4 regions of the Erwinia sp. E_sp_B01_1 genome follow, and region 3 is predicted to be linked to each of the others. Evidence: predicted binding sites of a transcription regulator. Region 3 holds the regulator's gene; each other region holds the start of a gene.

Region 1 (3,144 bases), 970 kb from region 3:
GAGTTCGTCAACGACATCAAAGGCGGCGTGATTCCTACTGAATACGTGCCTGCGGTTGACAAAGGTATCCAGGAGCAGCTGAAATCAGGTCCTCTGGCTGGTTATCCGGTAGTTGATCTGGGTGTTCGTCTGCACTTTGGTTCTTACCATGACGTTGACTCCTCAGAGCTGGCGTTTAAACTTGCAGCTTCTATCGCGTTCAAAGACGGCTTTAAGAAAGCAACTCCAGTACTGCTTGAGCCGATCATGAAAGTTGAAGTAGAGACTCCGGAAGAGAACACCGGTGACGTTATCGGTGACCTTAGCCGTCGTCGTGGTATGCTGAAGGGACAAGAATCTAACGCTACTGGCGTACAGATTCATGCTGAAGTTCCGCTGTCTGAAATGTTCGGATATGCAACTCAGCTGCGCTCTCTGACTAAAGGCCGTGCTTCATACTCAATGGAGTTCCTGAAGTATGATGATGCGCCGAACAATGTCGCTCAGGCCGTTATTGAAGCTCGTAGCAAATAAGCTACAGTTTTAAAATATTGATCCTATGCTCTCACCACGGAGTGAGAGCATTAAAGTAAGGAATATCGTCGTGGCTAAAGAGAAATTTGAACGTAACAAACCGCACGTCAACGTTGGTACCATCGGACACGTTGACCACGGTAAAACTACCCTGACTGCTGCTATCACTACCGTTCTGGCTAAAACCTACGGTGGTTCTGCTCGTGCATTCGACCAGATCGATAACGCGCCAGAAGAAAAAGCTCGTGGTATCACCATCAACACTTCACACGTTGAATATGACACCCCGACTCGCCACTACGCGCACGTTGACTGCCCGGGCCACGCCGACTATGTGAAAAACATGATCACCGGTGCTGCTCAGATGGACGGCGCTATCCTGGTTGTAGCTGCGACTGACGGCCCTATGCCTCAGACCCGTGAGCACATCCTGCTGGGTCGCCAGGTTGGCGTTCCTTTCATCATCGTGTTCATGAACAAATGTGACATGGTTGATGACGAAGAGCTGCTGGAGCTGGTTGAGATGGAAGTTCGTGAACTTCTGTCTGCTTACGACTTCCCTGGTGATGACCTGCCAATTGTTCGCGGTTCTGCACTGAAAGCACTGCAGGGCGAAGCTGAGTGGGAAGAGAAAATCATTGAGCTGGCTGGCCACCTGGATAACTACATTCCAGAACCAGAGCGCGCCATTGACAAGCCTTTCCTGCTGCCAATCGAAGACGTGTTCTCTATCTCTGGCCGTGGTACCGTTGTTACCGGTCGTGTAGAGCGCGGTATCGTCAAGGTTGGTGAAGAAGTTGAAATCGTTGGTATCAAAGATACTGTGAAATCAACTTGTACCGGCGTTGAAATGTTCCGTAAGCTGCTGGACGAAGGTCGTGCAGGCGAGAACTGTGGTGTTCTGCTGCGTGGTATCAAGCGTGAAGATATCCAGCGTGGCCAGGTTCTGGCTAAGCCAGGTACCATCAAGCCACACACCAAGTTTGAGTCAGAAGTTTACATTCTGTCCAAAGACGAAGGCGGCCGTCATACTCCGTTCTTCAAAGGCTACCGTCCTCAGTTCTACTTCCGTACTACTGACGTGACCGGTACCATCGAACTGCCAGAAGGCGTTGAGATGGTAATGCCAGGTGACAACATTCAGATGGTTGTTACCCTGATCCACCCAATCGCGATGGATGACGGTCTGCGTTTCGCAATCCGTGAAGGCGGCCGTACTGTTGGTGCGGGCGTTGTTGCTAAAGTTATCGCTTAATTGCTGATAGCCTGAGGCGGAGCTTGCTCCGCCATAGCAAATAAAGAGAGCACTCAGGTGCTCTTTTTTTATGTCCGCAATCCGGACAGATTCGCCAGGCATTGTAATAAAAACGATTCGCATTTACACTATGATCAGAAATTGTACTGGAGTGGCAAAATGTACGTCTGTTTGTGTAATGCTGTGAGTGACAAAACCATCCGCGAAGTGGTCCGCCGTTATCAACCCAAATCCATACAGCATCTCCGTCAACTGGTCCCGGTTGGCAAGCAATGCGGTAAATGTATCCGCGCCGCACGCGAAATCATGGATGAAGAATTACAGCATGTTCCGCAGTACAAAGAGATCGCCTGATAATCTCCCTATATTTAGTCATGGTTTTTTGACTTCCCTCATTCCGCGTCTACGATTTGATTAACTGGAAGCGGAGGAAGCAAAATGAAGGGCGATATAAAAATCATAAGTCATCTTAATAAACTGCTTGGAAATGAGCTGGTTGCCATCAATCAGTATTTCCTGCATGCGCGGATGTTCAAAAACTGGGGACTGATGCGTCTGAACGACATTGAGTATCATGAGTCGATCGATGAAATGAAACATGCTGATAAATATATTGAACGCATATTATTTCTCGAGGGGCTCCCAAATCTGCAAGATCTTGGCAGGTTACGCATTGGAGAAGATGTGGAAGAGATGTTGCAATCCGATCTGCAACTGGAGCTTGAAGGCGCAAAAGATTTGCGCGAAGCCATCTCTTATGCGGATAAGGTTCATGATTACGTCAGCAGGGATATGATGATTAAGATTCTGGAAGATGAAGAGCAGCATATCGATTTTCTTGAAACCGAGCTTGAGCTGATCGGTAAGATAGGTACGCAAAATTATCTGCAGTCACAAATAAAAGTAGAAGAGTAGGGCAGGGTAGCCGCAATGTCGTTGTACAAATTTACGCCGCTGAAACAGAGAGTTCAGCGGCGTTCGCATTTTTAGTCTTTGTATTCCAGTCAGCCCTCCCTTCTTCTCACTTATCCGCTCTATAGAAACAGGTTGCGTTAAACGCTGAGCCACGTATAATGCGCGGGCTTGTCAGAAATGACGGCCCGGTTCAATCTGAACCGCAGGCGAGCAATCAGCTCACCTGACAATACTCCCAATAGGGGAGTTATGTGCAGACGATTACACTCACCCATCAATCGTAATGGGTATGAGTAGTAATTTTTTTCGTTTATAAATAATTGGAGCTCTGGTCTCATGCAGAACCAAAGAATCCGTATCCGTCTTAAAGCGTTTGATCATCGTCTGATTGATCAATCAACTGCGGAAATTGTTGAGACTGCCAAGCGCACTGGTGCGCAGGTGCGTGGTCCCATCCCGCT
Region 2 (3,144 bases), 1.4 Mb from region 3:
TGATCCTGACGCCGGTGATGGTTATCATTGCCGTAGGCGGGCTGGGCGATGCGATGCAGGTTATTCAGGCCAAAAGCTTTGAAAATACCGATATGCTGAAAAACCTGAACTTTGTCGCCATTATCTCGCTGCTGGGCTGGGGACTGGGCTACTTTGGTCAGCCACATATTCTCGCGCGCTTTATGGCGGCGGATTCTCACCGCTCCATCCGCACCGCTCGTCGTATCGGCATGACCTGGATGATCCTGTGTCTGGCTGGTGCGGTGGCCGTGGGCTTCTTCGGCATCGCTTACTTCCAGAACAACGTCGCCCAGGCTGCTGGCGTCTCTGAAAACGGCGAACGCATCTTTATTGAGCTGGCCCGTATTCTGTTCAATCCGTGGATTGCCGGTATCCTGCTTTCAGCGATCCTGGCGGCGGTGATGTCCACCCTGAGCTGCCAGCTGCTGGTTTGCTCCAGTGCGCTGACGGAAGATCTCTATAAAAACTTCCTGCGTAAGAATGCTACCCAGCGTGAGCTGGTGTGGGTGGGGCGCATGATGGTGCTGCTGGTGGCGGCGATCGCCATTGCCCTGGCCTCTAACCCTGAAAACCGCGTGCTGGGTCTGGTGAGCTACGCCTGGGCTGGCTTTGGGGCAGCTTTTGGGCCTGTGGTGCTGTTCTCGCTGATCTGGAAACGCATGACCCGCAACGGCGCGCTGGCCGGTATGATTATCGGTGCAGTAACCGTGCTGGTGTGGAAACAGTATGGCTGGCTGGATCTGTACGAAATCATTCCGGGCTTCCTGTTTGCCAGCCTGGCGATTCTGATTGTCAGCCTGATGGGCCGTGAACCCTCAGCCGCAGCCCGCAAACGTTTTGATGCCGCAGAAGCGGAATACAACGCAGTGTAATCTCTGAATTATTAGCAAAGTGCAGGCTCAGGGAGCCTCTGCCCCTCACAAAGACGCAAAAAGCGCCCTCCGTGGCAGCTCAGCACGGGCCGTTCATGACCCGTGATGCTTTGTTCAGGGCACAGGCTCCCATCGCTTCAGGTTCGTAAGCCGTCTGGAGGGGCGTCGTTCAGACGTCCATTTCCAGGCGACCTCAGCCAAAGCCTCCCTTAATTTCCAGTCATTTTGTTCCGCTTCGCTTTCCCCTTCCTGCCACGCTCCAGCCCGCGCCCCTGCTCGCAATTTGCGAAAATACCTCAGCGGCCTCTTGTATTTTTACTGGCGATAATGATAATCGATATCGTTTTGATTTACGTTTCTTTACCACAGATGAAATTATTTCACCGTTGAGGCCTCAGGCATGTTTGTCCCGTTTCTAATTATGTTACGCGAGGGCCTGGAAGCCGCGCTGATAGTCAGTCTGATCGCCAGTTATCTTAAGCGAACCCACCGCAGCGAGTGGTTTGGTGCGATGTGGGTTGGGGTGTTTGTCGCCGCTACGTTATGCCTGGGCGTGGGCTGGTTTATCAATGAAACCACTGGCGAGTTCCCGCAGAAAGAGCAGGAGCTGTTTGAAGGGATCGTGGCGGTGATTGCCGTCTGCATCCTCACTTATATGGTGTTCTGGATGCGCAAGGTCTCCCGCAATGTGAAAGCCCAGCTGGAAGATGCTGTGGATCACGCCCTGCAGAAGGGCAGTAACAGCGGCTGGGCACTGATTATCATGGTGTTTCTGGCTGTCGCCCGTGAAGGCCTGGAATCGGTCTTCTTTCTGCTGGCCGCTTTCCAGCAGGATGTGGGGCTGGCTCCCCCGGTTGGCGCAATCCTGGGCCTTGCCGCTGCGGTGGTGCTCGGCATGCTGATCTACTGGGGCGGCGTGCGCCTGAATCTGGCCGTTTTCTTCAAATGGACCGGCCTGTTTATCCTGTTTGTCGCGGCCGGGCTGGCCGCAGGTGCCATCCGCGCCTTCCACGAAGCCGGGCTGTGGAATCATTTCCAGTCGCTGGCCTTTGATATGAGTGACACGCTCTCCACCAGCACGCTAACCGGCACGCTGCTGGAAGGGATGCTGGGTTACCAGGAAGCGCCAAGCGTCAGCGAAGTGGCGGTCTGGCTTATCTATCTGATTCCTGCACTGCTGCTGTTCTTTATGCCCGCGCGTCCTCAGGCTGGTGCACTGCGCCCGACGCGTTAAGCCTTTGTCCGTGCCTGGCTTGCAGGCACGTTAACTTTTCACAGGGATTTACTATGACTCTTCGTTTTCGCCGGCAGGCGCTGAATGCTGCGCTGCTGACTCTGCTTACCGGTTCTGCTGCGGCAATGGCTGCTGATATTCCCCAGGTGAACATCACCGTGAATGACAAACAGTGTGACCCGATGAGCGTCACCGTTAAGGCGGGCAAAACCCAGTTCATTATCAAAAACAACAGCCAGAAAGGGCTGGAGTGGGAGATCCTGAAAGGGGTGATGGTGGTGGAAGAGCGTGAAAATATCGCGCCAGGCTTTACTCAGAAACTCACCGCTAACCTTGAACCCGGTGAATACGACCTCACCTGTGGCCTGTTGAGCAACCCGAAAGGCAAGCTGATTGTCAAAGGCACTCAGGCCGCTTCTGATGGCAAGCCGGATGTGATGCAGCTCGCCGGTCCGATTACCGAATACAAAGCTTACGTGACCCAGGAAGTGGTGGACCTGGTTGCCAGTACCAAAGCGTTTACCGACGCGATCAAAGCCGGTGACATCGAAAAGGCCAAGGCCCTGTATGCGCCTACCCGCCGCCATTACGAGCGTATCGAACCTATTGCGGAACTCTTCTCCGACCTCGATGGCAGCATTGATGCCCGTGAAGATGACTATGAGAAGAAAGCGGAAGATCCTAAATTCACCGGCTTCCACCGCCTGGAAAAAGCGCTGTGGGGCGACAACAGCACCAAAGGCATGGAGAGTTATGCTGAGCAGCTCAACACCGATGTGCTGGATCTGCAAAAGCGGATTGATGAACTCGCCTTCCCGCCGGGTAAAGTAGTAGGCGGGGCTGCCGGGCTGATCGAGGAAGTGGCTTCCAGCAAAATCTCGGGTGAAGAAGATCGTTACAGCCGTACTGACCTGTGGGACTTCCAGGCTAACGTTGACGGCGCGCAAAAAATTGTTACCCTGCTGCGTCCGATGCTGCAGAAAGCCGATGCGCCATTACTGGCGAAAATCGATGCTA
Region 3 (3,144 bases):
CGGTGCCGGTCACTGGGTTCATGCTGAAAAACCTGATGCTGTTTTGCGCGCAATTCGACGTTTTTTTGCGCTGTAAAAACAAATGTTTCCTGAGATGGCTAAAACGTTGTCGTCATGACTTTCACTGGGGTATGATGGCGCGCTTTAAATTTGTCGCAGCACGAATTTCAGCCGACATCAGGCCTGAACCATCGAACTCCAGCCTTTCAGTATCACGATTCTATGGCAAAAGAAAACACGGACCGCACCACGATCGATCTGTTCGCAGATGACCGTCGCCCGGGACGACCTAAAACTAATCCGCTTACGCGTGATGAGCAGTTGCGTATCAACAAACGTAACCAGCTCAAGCGCGATAAAGTGCGGGGACTGAAACGCGTTGAGCTGAAAATGAACAGCGACGCAGTGGATGCCCTGAATGAACTCGCTGAGCAGCGTAATATGAGCCGCAGTGAGTTAATAGAAGAAATGGTTATGGCGCAGCTGGCCGACCAGAAGCGCTAAACAGCATCAGCTTACCGGCTGTCCGGCATCTGCCGGTGAAGCACAAAGCGACAAAAGCGGGCGGATTACTCATTTATCCCCCTGGAGCTGTCTGCTATCATTGCCGGTATCTGTAGTGAGCAGCCTTTACCCCATCATTGAGATTCAAGAGGTTAGTAAGTCATGGCAATCGTAGGCATTTTCTTTGGCAGCGATACGGGCAATACAGAAAACATTGCAAAAATGATCCAGAAGCAGCTCGGTAAAGAGGTTGCTGAAGTTCAGGATATCGCTAAAAGCAGCAAAGAAGACCTTGAAGCCTTTGATATTCTGCTGCTCGGTATCCCAACCTGGTATTATGGTGAGGCCCAGTGCGACTGGGATGATTTCTTCCCGACGCTGGAAGAAATTGATTTCAATGGCAAACTGGTAGCCCTGTTTGGCTGTGGCGATCAGGAAGATTACGCAGAATACTTCTGCGACGCGATGGGCACCATCCGCGACATCATCGAGCCTAAGGGTGCGGTTATCGTGGGTCACTGGCCAACAGAAGGTTATCATTTCGAAGCCTCTAAAGGGCTGGCGGATGATACCCATTTCCTTGGCCTGGCCATTGATGAAGATCGCCAGCCAGAACTGACCAGCGAACGTACCGAAAAGTGGGTCAAACAAATTTTTGATGAGCTCCAGCTGCAAGAAATCATTGAAGCTTAAGGAGTGCGGCCTGTTGTGGGACATATCTCACATCAGGCCAGTGATTTTTCCTATAGAAGTAATAGGCACATTTTTGTAACTTTCATCTGCAAAACTGTAGAATATCGCCATCGGTCACCCCGCTTTCTCAATGTCTTCGCCCTGCTGGCGATGACAGAGCGAAATGTTCACCCAGCGCTTGCTCTTCCGGACGTAACGACTTTCATCATTACCTCCCTCAACAGTGACGCATCGCCGGTAGTATTCATTTCGAAGTATCAGATCTATAATGAGACGTTTAGCTTTTCGCGTCGACCGATGTTCATGGCTTTTCAGCCACACAGTGACTAGCAAAGTAACAGGACAATATCCGCATGACTGACAATAACACCGCATTAAAGAAGGCCGGCCTGAAAGTCACGCTTCCCCGACTGAAAATTCTGGAAGTGCTTCAGGAACCTGAGGGCCATCATGTCAGTGCGGAAGACTTGTACAAGCGCCTGATAGATATGGGCGAAGAAATTGGTCTGGCGACGGTTTACCGCGTTCTGAACCAGTTTGATGATGCGGGGATCGTTACCCGTCATAATTTTGAAGGCGGCAAGTCCGTTTTTGAACTGACTCAGCAGCATCACCACGATCACCTCATTTGCCTGGACTGCGGTAAAGTGATCGAGTTCAGCGATGAATCTATCGAAACTCGCCAGCGTGACATCGCTACGCGTCACGGTATTAAGCTCAGTAACCACAGTCTGTACCTTTACGGTCACTGTACCACTGGCGATTGCCGCGAAGACGATACCCTGCACGACAAGTAATCTGCACTAACAGTAAAAACCGGTGAACTTCACCGGTTTTTTTTTGCCCTTCTTAAAGCTTCTCTACCCTGCTGAAGCGTTCGCCGGCTTTATTCACCGTGCGCAACCACACTTTGCCTTCCACCTGTGGCTGATGCCCGGCCTCATAAAGCTGCCAGGTTTTCCCTTCATCCAGACTGTACTGCACAGCCAGGCCCGGTAATGCCGTATTGACCTGTAACTTACCCTTGACGATTTTACCGCCCGGTAAAGGTAAGCGATAAGCTATGCCAGCCTTGTCCAGCTTCGCCAGTTCACGCTGGCCCAGCAGATTGGCAAATCGCTGCCAGTCCTGGCGCTGAGCGTCCTGATCCACAAAGTGAGTTTTACCACCGATATACTCTTTCCCTGCTTTGTAATCCTGCTCCCAGTCAGCCCGATGCCAGGCTCGTTCCGCAACGGAAAGGACGCGAGGGAAAATCATATATTCCATCTGCTGGTCGGTACGAACCGTTTCGCTCCACAACTGAGCGGAAAGCCCGGTGGCTCCAGGCCAGGCTTTGTCCGATTTTGCACTGAAATTTTTGCCATCGCGATCGACCGAGGTCTCGGCATTTTGCGGCAGGTTATCCGGTGCGAAGCCGAAAACTTTACGTTCATCACTGAAGCGGGTGCCCCAGTAATAGCCACGCTCAAGAGGATTAACCTCATACGGGAAGTCCATATAGAGATAATCAGGATTTGAAACAATCACTTCGTAGCCTTTGTTTGCCCAGTCATTGGCCGAGTCAAATCCTCCCCAATAGAGGGTATCCCAGAAGTTCACCGCAACCTTTTCGGTGGCAAAAGCGTTAGCATCCCTGGCATCTTTCAGCCCATCCTGCCATGCCTGCATCTTGCCGATGCCATGCGCGTTAACCTGCTGACTGACTTTCACCGCAAAATAGCTCGGCAGGTGGCCAAGATCGGCCACTTTCCCCTCTTTAATCATCTTCTGACAAACCTGGGATTTCGCCCACGGCTGATCTTCCTTGCTCATGTCCAGCAACCCGGTGCCGGCAACCGGTTTTTTGATGTCAGAGTAACCCGCGCCAAATCGGATATTTTTCGCTTCATCTCCGCCGAAATGCCAGGTCTGAAGCGGCTGCCCGGCCGCCTGGTGCATAGCCTG
Region 4 (3,144 bases), 1.8 Mb from region 3:
CCTTTGCTGACCGTTCCTTTTGCGGCGTAATAAGCCTGCTCGCTGCCGACGGTATTATCGCCATCGTACTGGGCAACATTATCCTGTTCGATACGGAAAACGGCGAAGGTGGCAGTGAGACGCCCATTCATCCAGTCGGATTTCAGCCCGGTTTCGTAGTTTTTTCCGGTAACCGGCGAGAGATAGGCCCCGCTTCGATCGCGGTCGGTCTGCGGCTGGAAGATGGAGGTGTAGCTGGCATAGGCCGACCAGTTATCGTTGAGGTCGTAAATCAGGCCAGCATAAGGCGTGAGGTTATTCTTGTGCACATTGCCGCTGGTGCCAACCGTGCTCCACTGGGTGTAACGGGTACCGATAATCAGCGACAGCGGGTCAGCCAGAGAGAAGCGTCCGGCCAGATAACCCGACTTCTGCCGGACGGTATCGTCCAGATTCTGATACCACCCCTGCCATTCCGGTTCGGCAACGTTGCCGCTCCAGCTGTTACTGAAACTGCCCATCTGTTCCGTATCGATCGGGCCGTCATTACTTTCCGTGGAGTTACGCTGACGGCTGTAGCTCATGCCGGCGACCAGTTCGTGCTGGCGGCCAAACAGCGAGAACGGACCCGTGGCGTAAGCGTCAACGGATTCCAGCTTGCGCGTCCCGCGATCCTGACTGCCAAATCCGCTCGTGCCCTCACCCGTAACGGCATCCGGGAAACCTTCGATATAGAGCAACTTATCGTTGAACGTCTGTTCGCCGTGGGTGCCATTCAGCCGGACACTCCAGCCGTTATCAAAATCGTGCCTGAGGTTGGCAAACACCTTGCGGGAATTGATGTTGTAGTGCGTCCAGTCCGTTGAAGTGCTGGTGTTGCGATTGTAATGGGTACGGACGCCGTTGCTGTACCAGGTTGGCAGACCGCCCCAGGTAGGATTGCCGGTGTTGGATTCCTGATAGTCATAGCCCAGCGACAGCGTGGTGTTTTCAGTAACATCCGCATCCACCACGCCATAGAGGAATTTTTTGGTTTTATGGTAACGGTCAAGCTGGCTGTCCTGATCCTGATAACCTGCAACAACCCGCCCACGCACGGTACCGGCCTCATTCAGCGGGCCGGAGACGTCCGCCACATAGCGCTGTTTGTTCCAGCTACCGTAACTGGCGCTGAGATTGCCGGTAAAATCACGGCTGTCGGCGTGCTTACGCACCATGTTCACCGAGGCTGAAGGGCTACCGGCCCCCGTCATCAGCCCGGTTGCGCCACGAACCACTTCGATACGGTCGTAAATAGCCGTGTCCTCAGCCGCATCGCCAAAATTCCAGGTATCGGTGACTGAAGAGGGAATGTCATCGTAGGTGTAGCTGCTGATTTCAAAACCACGGGAGAAGTAAGAGGCGCGTTCACTGTCGATGATTTCTGCCGAAACGCCGGTGGTGTTCGTCAGCACATCCCCCACCGACTGAAGATTTTGATCCTTCATCCGCTGGCTGGTGATAACGCTGAGCGACTGGGGAACATCGCGCGGGGTCAACAGCATTTTGGTGCCTGCCGTAGTGGTTTTCACGCTGTAGTCGTGTTGCTCACTGGCGGAGTCATCCACCGTGGCCCCCACCACCATGTCCTGCTGCTCGCCGGGCAAGGCAGATGAAACCGCAACGGCGTTCGCGTCGGATGTCGCTGCCGTTAACGTTGTATTCGCCTTGTCAGCCTGCGCCAGAGCGGGCTGCATCAGCACCAGCATGGCCAGTGCCGACAATGAAAAATTTACGCTGTTTTTACTGTTCGACGCGCGCAAAGCCGCCTCGTTTCCCCTGCCAATAAAAGACATATCAGATCCCATCGAAAATTTACCGGAAGCAACAGCGTTTTATTTTTTTCTTCGCTGTCCACCACACGCCTGGCTGCCGTTGTCCTGCAACTCGCGCATCTTGTTGAGAATGTGAATACTAATCATTTACGTTCAGTCAGTCGCGCAGGAGTTCACAGCTAATAAGTAACAAAATATTAATTAATATATATCAATTGTTTATAATGAAAACGGTTATGAATGATACCGGTGGGAAAGTGAAGATAAGGGCGCGACAGAGTGCAGCCAGGTAAATCTGTTGAAACCAGCGCTGATGATGGATGCGGGAAGCAATGAAAGCGGCAGGCAAGATATGCAGTAATCGTCTGTGATGAAGTGCAGCGTAACAGCAGCACCCGGGTTGTCCTTAGCCAAAAAAAACCCCGCATCAGCGGGGCCTTACAGGGATACTCAACGCAATTTTGAATCGAATCAGAAAGGAATATCGTCGTCGAAATCCATTGGCGGTTCATTGTTAGCCGGAGCGTTGTTCTGCTGTGGCTGCTGTGGACGCGATTGCTGACCACCGCTGAACTGGTTGCCGCCCTGTGCGCCGCCCTGAGGCTGCTGAGGCTGGCCCCAGCCGTTGTTGCTGCCCTGGCCGCCACCGGCTGATGCGCCGCCGCCAGCGCCCTGACGGCCGCCCAACATCTGCATGGTGCCGCCAACGTTAACAACCACTTCAGTGGTGTATTTTTCAACGCCGGCCTGGTCAGTCCATTTACGGGTTTGCAGTGCGCCTTCAATATAGACCTGAGAACCCTTTTTCAGGTATTCGCCCGCGACTTCCGCCAGTTTGCCAAACAGCACTACACGGTGCCATTCAGTTTTCTCTTTGGTTTCGCCGGTCTGCTTGTCACGCCAGCTTTCAGACGTGGCCAGGGTAATGTTGGCAACAGCGCCGCCATTTGGCATATAGCGAACTTCCGGGTCTTGACCCAGGTTGCCCACCAGGATCACTTTGTTTACGCCTCTGCTGGCCATGATTCGTCTCTCCGATAATTGTTCTGCTTTAAGTCTAAGCCGGAAATTCTAACATGCCACTCCCTTAGATCCTACTTTCAGATCGGGATCGCAAAGGGTTTCTCAGGCTTGCCCCGTTGCAGGTTGCGGCCTGAGAAGGATCGAAGAATTTTATCGCCCGACACCAGGCGGGATCGGGATCCTCTCCTGCCTTGCTGGCAAAGCACTGTATATCCATTCAGGTTTTTTTGTGCCATAATTACAGGCTTCATTCTGGTCATGCCGGACAGGCATGGTGAGGTCTGTGTTAATCCGGGAAGTGTGAATGGATAAGATCGAAGTACGGGGT

Evidence for each region. The regulator Fur, encoded in region 3, represses iron uptake genes when iron is present. The targets are predictions, from matches to a motif close to ATAATAATGAGAACNACTATCAA.
Region 1: a site for Fur is predicted at 1,869-1,891, ahead of bfd (bacterioferritin-associated ferredoxin). Genes of this name have one in related genera too.
Region 2: a site for Fur is predicted at 1,221-1,243, ahead of efeU (iron uptake transporter permease EfeU). Genes of this name have one in related genera too.
Region 4: a site for Fur is predicted at 2,012-2,034, ahead of fhuE (ferric-rhodotorulic acid/ferric-coprogen receptor FhuE). Genes of this name have one in related genera too.

What each region holds. Positions count from the first base shown of each region.
Region 1 is NZ_CP142208.1:430,036-433,179, forward strand. Features, by position in the region: gene fusA (elongation factor G) at 1-513, shown strand, start outside; gene tuf (elongation factor Tu) at 584-1,768, shown strand; gene bfd (bacterioferritin-associated ferredoxin) at 1,928-2,122, shown strand; gene bfr (bacterioferritin) at 2,207-2,683, shown strand; gene rpsJ (30S ribosomal protein S10) at 3,020-3,144, shown strand, end outside.
Region 2 is NZ_CP142208.1:2,812,444-2,815,587, reverse strand. Features, by position in the region: gene putP (sodium/proline symporter PutP) at 1-893, shown strand, start outside; gene efeU (iron uptake transporter permease EfeU) at 1,294-2,127, shown strand; gene efeO (iron uptake system protein EfeO) at 2,181-3,144, shown strand, end outside.
Region 3 is NZ_CP142208.1:1,404,442-1,407,585, reverse strand. Features, by position in the region: gene ybfF (esterase) at 1-76, shown strand, start outside; gene ybfE (LexA regulated protein) at 223-504, shown strand; gene fldA (flavodoxin FldA) at 667-1,197, shown strand; gene fur (ferric iron uptake transcriptional regulator) at 1,551-1,994, shown strand; gene VRC33_RS06890 (beta-N-acetylhexosaminidase) at 2,047-3,144, opposite strand, start outside.
Region 4 is NZ_CP142208.1:4,395,755-4,398,898, forward strand. Features, by position in the region: gene fhuE (ferric-rhodotorulic acid/ferric-coprogen receptor FhuE) at 1-1,814, opposite strand, end outside; gene ssb1 (single-stranded DNA-binding protein SSB1) at 2,265-2,816, opposite strand; gene uvrA (excinuclease ABC subunit UvrA) at 3,121-3,144, shown strand, end outside.